DNA from 3 places in the Mesorhizobium sp. P160927 genome. Region 3 is predicted to be linked to each of the others. Evidence: predicted binding sites of a transcription regulator. Region 3 holds the regulator's gene; each other region holds the start of a gene.
What was found. Region 3 encodes PhoB, which activates phosphate uptake and scavenging genes when phosphate is short. Its sites were predicted from a motif close to TGTCATNNANCTGTCAT; they were not measured.
Positions count from the first base shown of each region.

Region 1 (4,821 bases), 5.3 Mb from region 3:
AGGATGAAGCCGCGCGCTTCGATGCCGGCGATCTTGTCGATCTTCTGCCCGGCATAGGGATGCACGAGCTCGTCGATGGCGCGTCGGAAGGCGCGCGCATTGCCGAGCAGCGTGGTGATGTCGCGAAACAGGATGCCGGGCTTGGGATAGTCCGGGATGGTACGGATCGATGCCAGCAGCGTGTCTTCGAGAGAGGATTTCATGGTTTGCGCTCCACGCTTGCGTCTGCTGTCTTGCCGCGAAGAGCCAGACCAACTGCCTTGTCGATGGCCGGACATCGGCCAGCTTCCCAGAAGACTATCTGAAACGGAGATTTTGGCGCGTCAATTGTTCTATCGAGGTGCAGCCCATCAGCTTCATGCCGCGTTCGATCTCGATGCGCATCTGTTCAAGCGCCCGTTCGACGCCCGCCTGTCCGGCCGCCGCCAGCGGAAACAGGTAGTAGCGCCCGACACCGACCGCCTTGGCGCCGAGCGACAGCGCCTTCAGCACATGCGTGCCACGCTGCACGCCGCCATCCATGACCACGTCGATCCGATCGCCGACGGCATCGACGATCTCGGCAAGCTGGTCGAAGGCCGCCCGCGAGCCATCCAGTTGGCGCCCGCCATGGTTCGACAGGATGACGCCCTTGCAGCCGATCTCGACGGCGCGTTTGGCATCTTCCACCGACATGATGCCCTTGAGGCAGAACGGCCCCGGCCACAGCTTGACCATCTCGGCGACGTCGTCCCATGTCATCGACGGATCGAGCATCTCGGTGAAGTAGCGGCTGATCGACATGGTGCCGCCACCCATGTCGACATGCTCGTCGAGCTGCGGCAGCTTGAACCCCTCATGGGTAAAGTAGTTGATCGCCCAGGCCGGCTTGAGTGCGAACTGCATCATCCCGGCAAGGTTGAGCTTGAAGGGGATGGCAAAGCCGGTGCGCTTGTCACGCTCGCGGTTGCCGCCCGTGATGCTGTCGACGGTCAGCATCATCACCTCGACGCCGATATCCCTGGCGCGTTGCATCATCGCCCGGTTGAGACCGCGATCGCGATGGAAATAGAACTGGTAGACTTGAGGGCTGCTGCTGATTGCCCGCGCCTCCTCGAGGCTGACGGTGCCGAGCGATGAGACGCCGAACATGGTGCCATATTTGGCCGCCGCCTTGGCGACGGCCCGCTCGCCCTGATGGTGAAACAGTCGCTGCAAGGCGGTCGGCGAGCAATAGAACGGCATCGCCAGCTTCTGGCCCATCACCGTCACCGACATGTCGACCTCGCTCACGCCCCGCAGGACGTTCGGGACCAGGTCGCAACGCTCGAACGATTCGGTGTTGCGGCGATAGGTGACTTCATCGTCCGCCGCCCCGTCGATATAATTGAAGATCGGCCCCGGCAGGCGGCGCTGCGCCATGCGGCGGAAATCGGAAAAGTTATGACAGTCCTGCAGCCGCATCATCGAATTCCAAACACTGTATCGGGACGGGCCTCGCCGCCGTTCAGGCGTCGAATATCAATCCGGTGCCCCCATGCCAACGGGCTAATTGCGGCTCGCGCGCCCAGCGGAGGCAGTCCGCATGAAAAAGGGGCGCATCGAGCGCCCCTTCCGTTCCAGTCGATTTCCCGCGGAAGGCTACATGCCGAGATCGGAACGCAGCTCCGCCCTGGCCACGTCGTACTCGGCCTTGAAATCATCCCGGTTGAGCAGGACGGCGGCGATGACGCTGCCGGAAATCTTGCCCATCTCGACGTCGGACGGATAGTGGATACCGCCGACGATGCGGTTGTGGGCGAACTCAGCCGCGCGCGCCATGATCTCAGCACGCCTTTCCGGAACCATGTCGGACAGGATGATGCCCATCATCGTGCCGACGGTCGCATGGCCGGACGGCCAGGAACCGGAGCTCGACAGCTTGACCACCGGCTTGACGAGATCGCTGAGCTGGTGCGGACGCGGGCGCTTCCAGACATCCTTGGCCGGATCGACGACGGCGCCTTCGGTCTCCACCACGCGATCGAAGAAGGCGCTGAATTTCGGCAGCTTGTCCTTGTTGAAATTCGGTCCCATGACATCGGCGAAACGCCAGACGTTTTCCTCGGCGTCGGCGATGGCGCGGGCTTCCATCTCGGGCGTGCGCGTGACCTGCATGGTCAGCACCTCGCCAAGCTCGGCCTTGGTCTCAGCCGAATCATTGGCTGGCGGCGGCGGCAGGATCATCGTCAGGTCGACATCCTTGTTCGTGATGAATGGTTTTGCGTCTTCGGCGCGGGCCGTGGAACCAACGACGAGCAGCAGCAGGCCTGCCGCAAGCGATGCGTATCTTTTCATGGGCGTGATCCTTTGATGAGAGCGCCGCAGGATCGCGATGTGTGGTGACGGCCATGTGACACCGCCGCGACGTGGAGGGCGCAATCCACTCAAAAAGCAGAAAGGGCACCTCGCGGCGCCCTTTTGCGAATTCCAGGATGCGGCATCGCTCAGTGCGCAACGGCTTCCCACACCTTGCGCTTGGTCAGGTAGACCAGGGCGCCGAACAGAAGCAGGAACACCAGCACGCGGAAGCCCATCTTCTTGCGGTCTTCCATGTGCGGCTCGGCAGCCCATGTGAGGAAGGCAGCCACGTCGCGGGAATACTGGTCGATGGTCTGCGGCGAACCGTCGTCATAGGTGACCTGGCCGTCGGAGAGCGGCTTGGGCATCTTCAGCGACACGCCGGACATGAAGTACGGGTTGTAGTGCGTGCCTTCGGGGATGACCATGCCGGCGGGCGGCGTCTGGTCGTAGCCGGTCAAGAGCGAATGGATGTAGTCGGGACCACCCGCATCATACTGGGTGAAGATATCGAAAACGAACTGCGGGAAGCCGCGCTCGACACCGCGCGCCTTGGCCAGCAACGACATATCCGGCGGCGCCGCACCGCCATTGGAGGCAGCGGCGGCTTCCTCATTGGCGAATGGTGCCGGGAAATGGTCGGACGGCTTGCCGGGACGGTCGAACATGTCGCCGGCATCGTTGGGGCCGTCATGGATCGTGTATTCGGCTGACAGCGTCTTGATCTGCGCGTCGCTGTAGCCGAGGTCCGAAAGCGTGCGGAACGCCACCAGGTTCATCGAATGGCAGGCCGAGCAGACTTCCTTGTAGACCTTCAGCCCGCGCTGCAGCTGCGCCTTGTCATAGGTGCCGAACGGGCCGGTGAAGCTCCAGCTCATTTCCTTCGGCTCGTTGATCGGGAAATGCGGCGCCGCCGCGTTGTGCGCCTCTTCGGCCGCGAACGCCCAGGTGCCTGCAACTCCGGTGCAGGCGGCCACGAGGCCGATCAGCGCAAGCGAGGTGAGAATCTTTTTCATGCCAAATCCCCTTAGATTCTCTACCGCTCAGCCCTTGGTCTCAGGTGCTGCCGTGGCGCCCGCCGGATGCCCGCTGCCACCCTTGTTCTTTTCGAGCACCGCCTCAGTGATCGAGTTCGGCAGCCTGCGGGGTGTCTCGATCAAGCCGAGCACCGGCAGCGCGATCAGGAAGAAGGCGAAGTAGAACAGCGTCGCCATCTGCGCCATGAACACATAGCTGCCTTCCGCCGGCTGCGAGCCCAGCCAGCCCAGCAGGATGGCATCGGCCACGAACAGCCAGAAAAACAGCTTGTACCAGGGCCGGTAGACCGCCGAGCGCACCTTGGAGGTGTCGAGCCACGGCACCAGGAACAGCATGACGATGGCGCCGAACATGCACAGCACGCCGCCGAGCTTGGAATTGATCGGCCCGATGTTGAAGGTGATGGCGCGCAGGATCGCGTAGAACGGCAGGAAGTACCATTCCGGGACGATATGGGCCGGCGTCTTAAGCGGGTTGGCGACCGTGTAGTTGTCCGGATGGCCGAGATAGTTCGGCAGGTAGAAGACGAAGTAGGCGAAGACGAACAGGAATACGATCATGCCGAACGCGTCCTTGATGGTCGCGTAGGGCGTGAAGGCCACGGTATCTGTCTTCGACTTGACCTCGATGCCGGTAGGGTTCGACTGGCCGACGACGTGCAGCGCCCAGACATGCAGCACGACGACGCCTGCAATCATGAACGGCAGCAGGTAATGCAGCGCGAAGAAGCGGTTCAGCGTCGGATTGTCGACGGCGAAGCCTCCGAGCAGGAGCTGCTGGATCCAGTCGCCAACCAGCGGAATGGCGCTGAAGAAGCCGGTGATGACAGTGGCGCCCCAGAAGCTCATCTGCCCCCATGGCAGCACATAGCCCATGAAACCGGTCGCCATCATCAGCAGGTAGATGATGCAGCCGAGGATCCACAGCAGCTCGCGCGGCGCCTTGTAGGAGCCGTAATAAAGACCGCGGAAGATGTGCAGGTAGACGGCGATGAAGAAGAATGAGGCGCCGTTGGCGTGCATGTAGCGCAGCAGCCATCCGGAATTCACGTCGCGCATGATCTTTTCGACCGAACCGAAGGCGAGATTGGTGTCGGCCGTATAGTGCATGGCCAGCACGATGCCGGTCAGGATCTGCGCCACCAGCATGATCGCCAGGATGCCGCCGAAGGTCCACATATAGTTCAGGTTGCGCGGCACCGGATAGGCGATGAAGCTGTCATAGACCATCCTGGGCAGCGGCATGCGGGCGTCGAACCAGCGTTCGATACCGGTCTTCGGCGTGTAGGTCGAGTGTCCCTCGCTCATCGAAATATCCCCTGCCTCAACCGATAAGGAGTTTGGTGTCGGAAATGAATTTGAATACCGGAATCGCCATGTTCTCGGGCGCCGGGCCTTTGCGGATGCGGCCGGCCGTGTCGTATTGCGAGCCGTGGCACGGGCAGAACCAGCCGCCGAAATCGCC
Region 1 is NZ_JBYMDW010000001.1:5,559,005-5,563,825, forward strand. It holds gene AC3CB8_RS27240 (adenine phosphoribosyltransferase) at 1-203, opposite strand, end outside; gene AC3CB8_RS27245 (alpha-hydroxy acid oxidase) at 298-1,443, opposite strand; gene AC3CB8_RS27250 (acid phosphatase) at 1,621-2,316, opposite strand; gene AC3CB8_RS27255 (cytochrome c1) at 2,466-3,335, opposite strand; gene AC3CB8_RS27260 (cytochrome b) at 3,363-4,664, opposite strand; gene petA (ubiquinol-cytochrome c reductase iron-sulfur subunit) at 4,681-4,821, opposite strand, start outside.
Region 1: the regulator PhoB is predicted to act here: its motif matches at 2,361-2,377, upstream of AC3CB8_RS27250 (acid phosphatase).

Region 2 (4,821 bases), 3.2 Mb from region 3:
CACCGGGCCATGGGCATGCCAGGCAAGCCGGTTGAGCGCGCCGCGACGGATGACCTTGGCGATGCGCGACCGCCGCAGGTTCTCCCAGATGATGAGGCTTTGCGTCAGGTCGCCGGGGATGTCGGCGACGAGGTTGGCCAGCGTCGCGGCGTCCTCGATCGCCATGGCAGCACCTTGCGCCGCGAACGGCGTCATCGCGTGCGCGGCGTCGCCGATCAGCGCGATGCCTTCCGGCACAGTCCAGCGTCGCTGCTCGACCGTGTGGATGGGGAAGGCGGTCCACGGGCCAGCGAATTCCACTAATTGCGCCAGCGCCGGCGCGGTGCGGCGCATGGCGCCCGAAAGGATGGCGGGGTCGGCACTGCGTGACCACCCCTCGGCGATGCGCTCGCCCCGGGTGAAGGCGGCAAGGTTGAAGGCGCTACCCCTGCTGACGGGGTAGGCGACCATGTGGAATCCCGGGTGCAGGAAGGTGGTGACGCAGTCGGTGGCGCCGATCGCGGCGAAGGCTCGCCCCGCCTCGTTGTCCGCGCTCACCGTCGCCCGCCAGGCCAGTTCGCCGGAGAAATGGCTGTTCGCGAAGCCGGCTCCGCTGCCTGGACTGGCAAACCTCCGCACCGCTGACCAGACGCCATCGGCGCCGACCAGCAGAGATCCTTGGATATCGATGACCTTGCGGCCGACCCCGTCTGTCCTGGTGATAACGAGTGAACCGGAGGCCACGCTGCTGACCTGCGCACCGGTGGTGAGATGGATGTCGGGCAGTTGCGCAACGCGCCCCATCAGGGCGTCTTGCAGATCCGCCCGGTGCGCCAGGAGATAGGGCGCGCGCCAGCGTTCCTCGCCGGCTCCGCCAAGCGGCACGCGTGCCAGTTGGCGCAGGCTCGCGGCGTCCTTCAGCACCACGGCTTCCGGCCGGACGGCATTGGCAAGAAGCGTGTCGAGTACGCCAAGCTGGCGCAGTATGCGCGTCGCGTTAGGAGAGAGCTGGATGCCGGCGCCCGCCGCTTCGAGGCGCTGCGCCTGTTCGAACACCCTCACGGAATAGCCGCGTTCGGCAAAGGCAATCGCTGCTGTCAGCCCGGCGATGCCAGCCCCGGCGATCACGACCTGCCGGGACTGCGTCTCGCTCATGATCGGAAGGTCAGGCGGCCTGGTCGATGTAGAGACAACCCGCCGGCAGCGTTTCGGTCGCCTTCAGCTTCGGCGAATAGCGATAGAGGGTCGAGCAGTAAGGGCAGACTTTCTCATTGTCGTCGCCCATGTCGAGAAAAACATGCGGATGGTCGAAAGGCGGGTTGGCGCCCGTGCACATGAATTCCTTGACCCCGATGTCGATCGCCGGGTGGCCCGCATCGTTCTGGAAATGGGGAATGGAACCGCCTGCCATCGTCGTCTCCTTAACGCAGTCGCTCTGCATCTGGATCATATCAAGTCTGTTTGCAAGTTCGATGAAATCAAACTGTCGCAAAAGCCTGTCAGAGAACTGTCGCAAAAGCCTGCCACAGGATAAGTTAAGCCGGTTAACCGGCTGAGGCGGGCGGAAGAGCAGGAATCATGAACGAACTGAAGCCGGTACAGAGCGAATTCAACAATGTCGCGGCAGCGAGCCCGGAAGGCAATCCGGACCGCTTCGTCAATCGCGAATTCTCCTGGCTGCAGTTCAATCGCCGCGTTCTCGAGGAATCGCTGAACACCCATCACCCGCTGCTGGAGCGCGTCCGCTTCCTGTCGATCTCGGCCGCCAATCTCGACGAATTCTTCATGGTGCGCGTCGCCGGCCTTGCCGGCCAGGTGCGCGAAGGCATCGTGCTGAAGAGCCCGGACGGACGCACTCCCGAACAGCAGCTCGAACAATTGCTGCGTGAGGTCGAGCGGCTGCAGGAGGACCAGCAGAAGAGCCTGTCGGCCCTCACGGTGCTGCTCAACAAGGAAGGCATCGAAACCATCACCCGCGACGCGCTGACCAAGGACGAGAAGGTCTGGCTGGAAGACCATTTCCAGGAGCAGGTGTTTCCCGTGCTGACCCCGCTCTCGATCGACCCGGCGCATCCGTTCCCGTTCATTCCCAATCTCGGCTTCTCGATGGCGTTGCAGCTTCGCCATCGCAAGAATGGCGAGGAGATGAGCGCGCTCTTGCGCCTGCCGGTGGCGCTGAAGCGCTTCATCCGCCTGCCGGACCGCAAGCACCATGTCCGCTTCATCCCGCTGGAGGAGGCGGTCGGCCTTTACATCGGCAAGCTCTTCCCCGGCTACGAGGTCAAGGGTTCCGGCACGTTCCGCATCATTCGTGACAGCGACATCGAGGTCGAAGAGGAATCGGAAGATCTCGTGCGTCTGTTCGAAACGGCGCTGAAGCGCCGCCGCCGCGGTTCGGTCATCCGAATCGAATTCGACAAGCTGATGCCCGGGGAATTGCGCGATTTTGTCGCCGGCGAGCTTGGCGTCTCGTCGAGCCGCATCAGTGTGCTCACCGGGCCGCTGGCGCTCAGCCAGATCTCCGAGATCGTCTCCGTTCCCCGCGACGACCTGAAATTCATCCCCTACAACCCACGTTTTCCCGAGCGTATCCGCGAGCATGGCGGCGACTGTTTCGCCGCCATTCGCGAGAAGGACATCGTCGTCCATCACCCCTATGAGTCGTTCGACGTGGTGGTGCAGTTCCTGCGCCAGGCAATGGCCGATCCCGAAGTGGTGGCGATCAAGCAGACGCTCTATCGCACCTCCAACGACAGCCCGATCGTGCGTGCTCTGGTTGATGCGGCCGAAGCCGGCAAGTCGGTGACGGCGCTGGTCGAGCTCAAGGCGCGTTTCGACGAGGAGGCCAACATCCGCTGGGCGCGCGATCTCGAACGTGCCGGCGTCCAGGTCGTGTTCGGGTTCCTCGAACTCAAGACCCACGCCAAGATGTCGCTGGTGGTGCGGCGCGAGGACGGCAAGCTGCGCAATTACGTCCATCTCGGCACCGGCAACTACCACCCGGTCACCGCGCGCATCTACACCGACCTGTCCTTCTTCACCACCGACCCGACGATCGCCCGCGATGTCGCCCAATTGTTCAATTTCATCACCGGCTATGCCGAGCCGACCGCCGAGATGCGGCTGGCGATCTCGCCGTTCACGCTGAGGAACCGCATCCTCCAGCACATTTCGGACGAGGTCACCCATGCGTTGGAGGGACGGCCGGCGCGTATCTGGATGAAGATGAACGCGCTCGTCGATCCCATCATCATCGATGCGCTCTACGATGCAAGCCGCGCCGGAGTGGAGATCGACCTCGTCGTGCGCGGCATCTGCTGCCTGCGGCCGCAGGTGCCGGGCCTGTCGGAAAACATCAGGGTCAAGTCGATCGTCGGCCGGTTCCTCGAGCACAGCCGCATCTACTGCTTCGGCAACGGCCACGGCCTCCCGTCGGACGAGGCGATCGTCTACATCTCCTCGGCCGACCTCATGCCGCGCAATCTCGACCGCCGCGTCGAGACCATGGTGCCGATCACCAATCCAACTGTGCATGAACAGATTCTGGGCCAGATCATGCTGGGCAACATCATGGACAATCAGCAAAGTTTCGACGTATTGGCTGATGGAACCTCCCGGCGCGTGGTGCTGGAGGAGGGCGAGGAACAGTTCAACGCGCAGGAATATTTCATGACCAATCCGAGCCTGTCGGGACGGGGTGACGCGCTGAAATCGCATGCGCCCAAGCGAATAGCCCAGTTCAAGCGCCGCAAGAAGAACGCCACCACCTGATGCTGTCCAATTCCCAGGGCCGGCTGCAGGACCGCCGACCGCTGTCCATCATCGACATCGGCTCCAATTCGATCCGTCTCGTCGTCTATGAGGGGCTGGCGCGCTCGCCGACCATGCTGTTCAACGAAAAGATGCTGGCCGGCCTCGGCCGCGGCATCGTGTCGACGGGGAAGCTAGACCCGGAGGGGGTGGCGCGCTCGATGGAGGAGTTTCGCCGTTTCCGCGCGCTCTCCGACCAGGCTGGCGCCGAACACATGTACGTGCTGGCAACCGCCGCCGCCCGCGAGGCGATCAACGGTCCTGATTTCATCCATCGCGCCGAGGATGTGCTCAAGACCGAAATCCGTGTGCTCTCCGGCCGCCAGGAAGCGCATTATTCCGCGCTCGGCGTCATCTCCGGCTTCCACCCGGCCAACGGCATTGCCGGCGACCTTGGCGGCGGCAGCCTCGAACTCATAGACATTGATGGCGAGGCGATCGGCGACGGTATCACGCTGCCGCTCGGCGGCCTGCGCCTGCAGGACATGGCGAAGAACTCGCTCGTCCAGGCACAGAAGATCGCGCGCCAGGAACTGGCCCGGGCCAAGCTCTTGAAGGGCGGACAAGGCAGGACTTTCTACGCTGTTGGCGGCACTTGGCGAAACCTCGCCAGGCTGCATATGGAGATGAACAACTACCCGCTCGGCGTCATGCACCACTACGAAATATCGGCCGAGAGCGCTCAGAACTTCCTCAAGCAGGTGACCAGGGGCGAAGTCGAAAAGGTGAGGGGTATCGAGGGTGTCTCCAAGAACCGCCGCTCGCTGCTGCCCTATGGCGCTCTCGTGCTGCAGGAGATCATGACGGCGATGCAGCCGTCCAGGATCATCGTTTCGGCGCAAGGCGTGCGTGAGGGTTTCCTCTATTCGCTCCTCGATGAGGCCGAGCAGAAGGCCGATCCGCTGATCTCGGCCGCCGAGGAGCTTGCGCTTCTGCGCTCGCGTTCGGTCCATCACGCGCATGACCTGGTCGAATGGACCGGCAAGGCTTTCAAGGCGTTCGGCATCGACGAGACGGAAGACGAAGCGCGCT
Region 2 is NZ_JBYMDW010000001.1:3,488,037-3,492,857, forward strand. It holds gene AC3CB8_RS16885 (FAD-dependent monooxygenase) at 1-1,134, opposite strand, end outside; gene AC3CB8_RS16890 (zinc-finger domain-containing protein) at 1,145-1,390, opposite strand; gene AC3CB8_RS16895 (RNA degradosome polyphosphate kinase) at 1,558-3,750, shown strand; gene ppx (exopolyphosphatase) at 3,750-4,821, shown strand, end outside.
Region 2: the regulator PhoB is predicted to act here: its motif matches at 1,477-1,493, upstream of AC3CB8_RS16895 (RNA degradosome polyphosphate kinase).

Region 3 (4,821 bases):
TTCGGCTTCTCCTTTCTGACCACCGAGAGCTGGAACCCCGTCACCGAGAAATTCGGCGCCCTGGCGCCCATTTATGGCACCATCGTAACCTCGGCCATCGCCATCCTGATCGCCGTGCCGCTCGGCATCGGCATCGCCATTTTTCTCACCGAGCTTTGCCCGCGTCCGCTCCGGCGCCCGATCGGCATGGCGGTGGAACTGCTCGCCGGCATCCCTTCGATCATCTACGGCATCTGGGGCCTGTTCGTGTTGGCACCGTTCCTGCAGACGACAGTGCAACCATTCATCATCAGCGTGTTCCATGGCATTCCCGGCCTTAGCAGTCTGTTTGCCGGCCCGCCCTACGGCATCGGCCTGCTGACCTCGTCGCTGATCCTCGCCATCATGGTGCTGCCCTTCATCACCTCGATCACCAAGGACGTGTTCGACACGGTGCCGCCGGTGCTGAAGGAGTCCGCCTACGGCATTGGCTGCACGACCTGGGAAGTGACGCGCCGCGTCGTCATCCCCTACACCCGCATCGGCATCATGGGCGGCGTCATGCTCGGCCTCGGCCGCGCGCTTGGCGAAACCATGGCGGTAACCTTCGTCATCGGAAACGCGCATCGCATCTCTACCTCGCTGTTCGCGCCGGCAACGACAATCTCCGCGACCATCGCCAATGAATTCACCGAAGCCGTCGGCGATCTCTACACGTCCTCGCTGGTGGCGCTCGGCCTGATCCTGTTCGTCATCACCTTCCTCATCCTTGCCATCGCACGCTACATGCTGATGCGCATCGACGCCCGCACCGGAGCCTGACCGATGTCGACAGCCTCGTCGCTTCACAGCCGCCGCAAGACCAGAAACTCGGTGATGATGACGCTGTGCGTCGTCGCCGCGGGCATCGGGCTTGCCTGGCTGGCACTGATCCTCGGCGCGCTGGTCTACAAAGGCGCCGCCGGGCTGTCCCTTGACGTCTTCACGCGGATGACGCCGCCCCCCGGCGATGCGGGCGGCCTGCTCAACGCCATCTATGGCAGCGTGGTGATGACCGTCATCGCCGTCATCGTCGGCACGCCGATCGGTGTCCTCGCCGGCACCTACATGGCCGAATATGGCCGTTTCTCCAAGCTCACCACCGTGGTGCGGTTCATCAACGACATCCTGCTGTCAGCGCCGTCGATCATCATCGGCCTTTTCGTCTACGAATTGATGGTGCGGCCGATGGGGCATTTCTCGGCCATCGCCGGCGCCGTCGCGCTGGCCATCCTGGTCATCCCCGTGGTCGTGCGCACCACCGAGGACATGCTCAACCTGGTGCCGAACGCCTTGCGCGAAGCCGGCACCGCGATCGGCGCGCCGCGCTGGGTGGTCATCAAGTCGGTCGCTTACCGCGCGGCACTGTCCGGCATCGTCACCGGCATATTGCTGTCGATCGCCCGCATCTCCGGCGAGACCGCGCCACTTCTTTTCACGGCGCTGAACAACCAGTTCTGGTCGAGCAACCTCAACGCGCCGATGGCCAGCCTGCCGGTCACCATTTTCCAGTTCGCTCTCAGCCCCTACGAGGAATGGCAGCAACTGGCCTGGACCGGCGCACTCATAATCACATTGACGGTTCTCGCGCTCAGCATCTTCGCGCGCAGCCTGACCGGACGCAGAGAGGACAAATGAGCCAGATGTTGTCTCCAGACATGACGATTGCCGCCGAGGCAGCCGCCAAGGCGAAGATCGAGGTCAAGAACCTCAATTTCTACTACGGCCAGTCGAAGGCGCTGAAGGACATCACCTTGTCGCTGCCCGAGCGCAGCGTGACTGCCTTCATCGGACCGTCGGGTTGCGGAAAGTCGACGCTGCTGCGCGTCTTCAACCGCATCTACGAGCTCTACCCCAAGCAGACCGCCGAGGGTCAGGTGCTGCTCGACGGCCAGAACGTTCTCGACCGCTCGCAGGACCTCAACCTGTTGCGCACCAAGATCGGCATGGTGTTCCAGAAGCCGACGCCGTTCCCGATGTCGATCTATGAGAACATCGCCTTCGGCGTCCGGCTCTATGAGAAGATCGGCAAGGCCGAGATGGACGGCCGTGTCGAGCAGGCGTTGAAACGCGCCGCGCTCTGGAACGAGGTCAAGGACAAGCTCAATGCCAGCGGCCTCAGCCTGTCCGGCGGCCAGCAGCAGCGGCTTTGCATCGCCCGCACGGTGGCGGTGAAGCCGGAGGTCATCCTGCTCGATGAGCCGGCGTCGGCGCTCGACCCATTGTCGACCGCGAAGATCGAGGAATTGATCGACGAGTTGCAAGCCGACTACACAATCGTCATCGTCACCCACAACATGCAGCAGGCCGCGCGCGTCTCGAAGCAGACGGCTTTCATGTATCTGGGCGAGCTGGTCGAATTCGACAAGACCGAGAAGATCTTCACGTCGCCTCGCGAGAAGCGCACGCAGGATTATATCACCGGCCGCTTCGGCTGATCTCACGCATACGAGGACCAGGATCATGGCCGAACACACAGTCGCAGCCTTCGACGAGGATCTCGGACAGATCAGCAGGCTGATCAGCGACATGGGCGATCTCGCCGGCATTATGGTCGGCGGCGCCACCAAGGCGCTGCTGAATTCCGACAACGCGCTGGCACAGCGCGTCGTCTCCGACGACGCCATCATGGACGCGCGCCAGCGCGAACTCGATGATCGCGCCATCACCCTGATCGCCAAGCGCCAGCCGATGGCCGACGATCTGCGTCATGTGGTCGGCTCGATCCGCATGGCGGGCGATCTCGAACGCATCGGCGACCTTGCCAAGAACATCGCCAAGCGCGTCGGCTCCGTCGGCCTCACCGCCACGCCGCGCGACCTGTCGCATTCCATAGACTCCATGGCGCAGCTGGTGCTGATCCAGGTGCAGGGCGTGGTCGAGGAATATGCGGCCGGCGATGCCGCCGCCCTCGCCAAGCTCAGGAATGACGACGAACGCATCGATGTCAAATACACTTCGGTCTTCCGCGAACTCCTGACCTACATGATGGAGGATCCCCGCAACATCACTGCTTGCACGCATCTTTTGTTCTGCGCCAAGAATCTCGAACGCATCGGCGACCATGTGACCAACATTGCCGAGAATGCGTATTATGTGCTGACCGGCACGCAACTGCCCGCCAACCGTCCGAAGCAGGACGAGACGGCGATGTCGGTGCCGGCGGCTTGACGGCAGGGATGATCAATCGATGATCGCGCCACGCATCATGGTGGTGGAGGACGAGGAGCCGCTGGGCGTGCTCCTCCGCTACAATCTGGAGTCCGAGGGTTACCAGGTCGAGGTGGTGACACGCGGCGACGAAGCCGAGATCCGCCTCCAGGAAAACGTGCCCGACCTCCTGGTGCTCGACTGGATGGTGCCGGCGGTTTCCGGCATCGAACTCTGTCGGCGCCTGCGTATGCGGCCCGAGACGGAGCGGTTGCCGATCATCATGCTGACGGCGCGCGGCGAGGAGAGCGACCGCGTGCGCGGCCTCTCGACCGGCGCCGACGACTATCTGGTCAAACCGTTCTCGACGCCGGAATTCATGGCCCGGGTCAAGGCGCTGCTGCGCCGCGCCAAGCCGGAAGTGTTGTCCAGCGTGCTCAAGGTCGGCGACATCGTGCTCGACCGCGAATCGCACCGGGTCTATCGCAAGAAGAGCGAGATCCGGCTCGGACCGACCGAGTTCCGCCTGCTCGAGTTCATGATGCGCCATCCCGGCCGCGTATTCTCGCGCAGCCAGTTGCTCGACAATGTCTGGGGCGAGACGATCTACATCGACGAGCGCACCGTGGATGTGCATGTCGGCCGCCTGCGCAAGGCGGTAAACAATGGCCGCATGCCCGATGTGATACGCACCATCCGTGGCGCAGGCTACGCGATCCGCGAGGATTGAGATCAGGCCACGTTCTTGCCGGATCTCACCTGCATGCCCGGCGCGAAGATCTCCTGGTCGACGAAGGTGAGCGCGCGCATGGCGCAGCCCTCGCGGATCAGCGGCAATTCGTTCGGCTCTGTATCGAAGGAAATCGACGTCGAATGCTGGCCGCCGGCGGTCTGGGCGATGGCCTCGCGCAAGGCCGGCTCGATCAGATCGAAGGCGGCGGCGCTGACGCCGACCATCGCAACGGGCGCCGGATCGATCAGCGCGAACAGGCTGCCAAGCCCATAGCCCAGCGCCTCCCCGGCCTTGCGATAGGCCTCGCGTTCCGGTCCGTCTCTTTCGCGCGCCGTGGCCGCCAATGCACGCATGTCGGCGTCGCTGACGTCGACCGGTTTGGCGTCCTCACCCATCTGTCCTGCATTGCGCCAGATGGCATAGTTGCCGGCATAGGCCTCGACGCAGCCGCGCCGCCCGCAGCGGCAGAGCGCGCCGCCCGGGCGATGGATCATGTGGCCGAACTCGCCGCCCGAGGAATGGGTGCCTGTGAACAGCTCGCCCTTCAGCACCAGGCCCATGCCGATGCCGTGCGAGAGCAGGATGGCGATGAAGTCGTCGCGGTAGCGCTCGGGGTCGCGCCAGCGCAGCGCCACCGCCATCATGTTGCAGTCGTTCTCCATGGTGGCGGGGATGCCGAATTCGGCTTCGAGTATATCGGCGAAGGCAATGTCCGTCTGGGGCGTGATCGGCGACCACAGCATGGCGCGCGCCTCGGTGTCGGTGATGCCCTGGATCGCCAGCGCGATGCGGGCGATGCTGGCGACGTCGAGGTCGGGATCCTCGAGGCGGCGCCGGACGATGGCCACGCATTCGCCGATCAGCGCCTCGCGCGACATGGTCAGCGTGTCCAGCCGGCGCTGCTCCTCCGATATCACCTG
Region 3 is NZ_JBYMDW010000001.1:246,777-251,597, reverse strand. It holds gene pstC (phosphate ABC transporter permease subunit PstC) at 1-801, shown strand, start outside; gene pstA (phosphate ABC transporter permease PstA) at 805-1,656, shown strand; gene pstB (phosphate ABC transporter ATP-binding protein PstB) at 1,653-2,456, shown strand; gene phoU (phosphate signaling complex protein PhoU) at 2,482-3,189, shown strand; gene phoB (phosphate regulon transcriptional regulator PhoB) at 3,209-3,898, shown strand; gene AC3CB8_RS01215 (ROK family protein) at 3,901-4,821, opposite strand, start outside.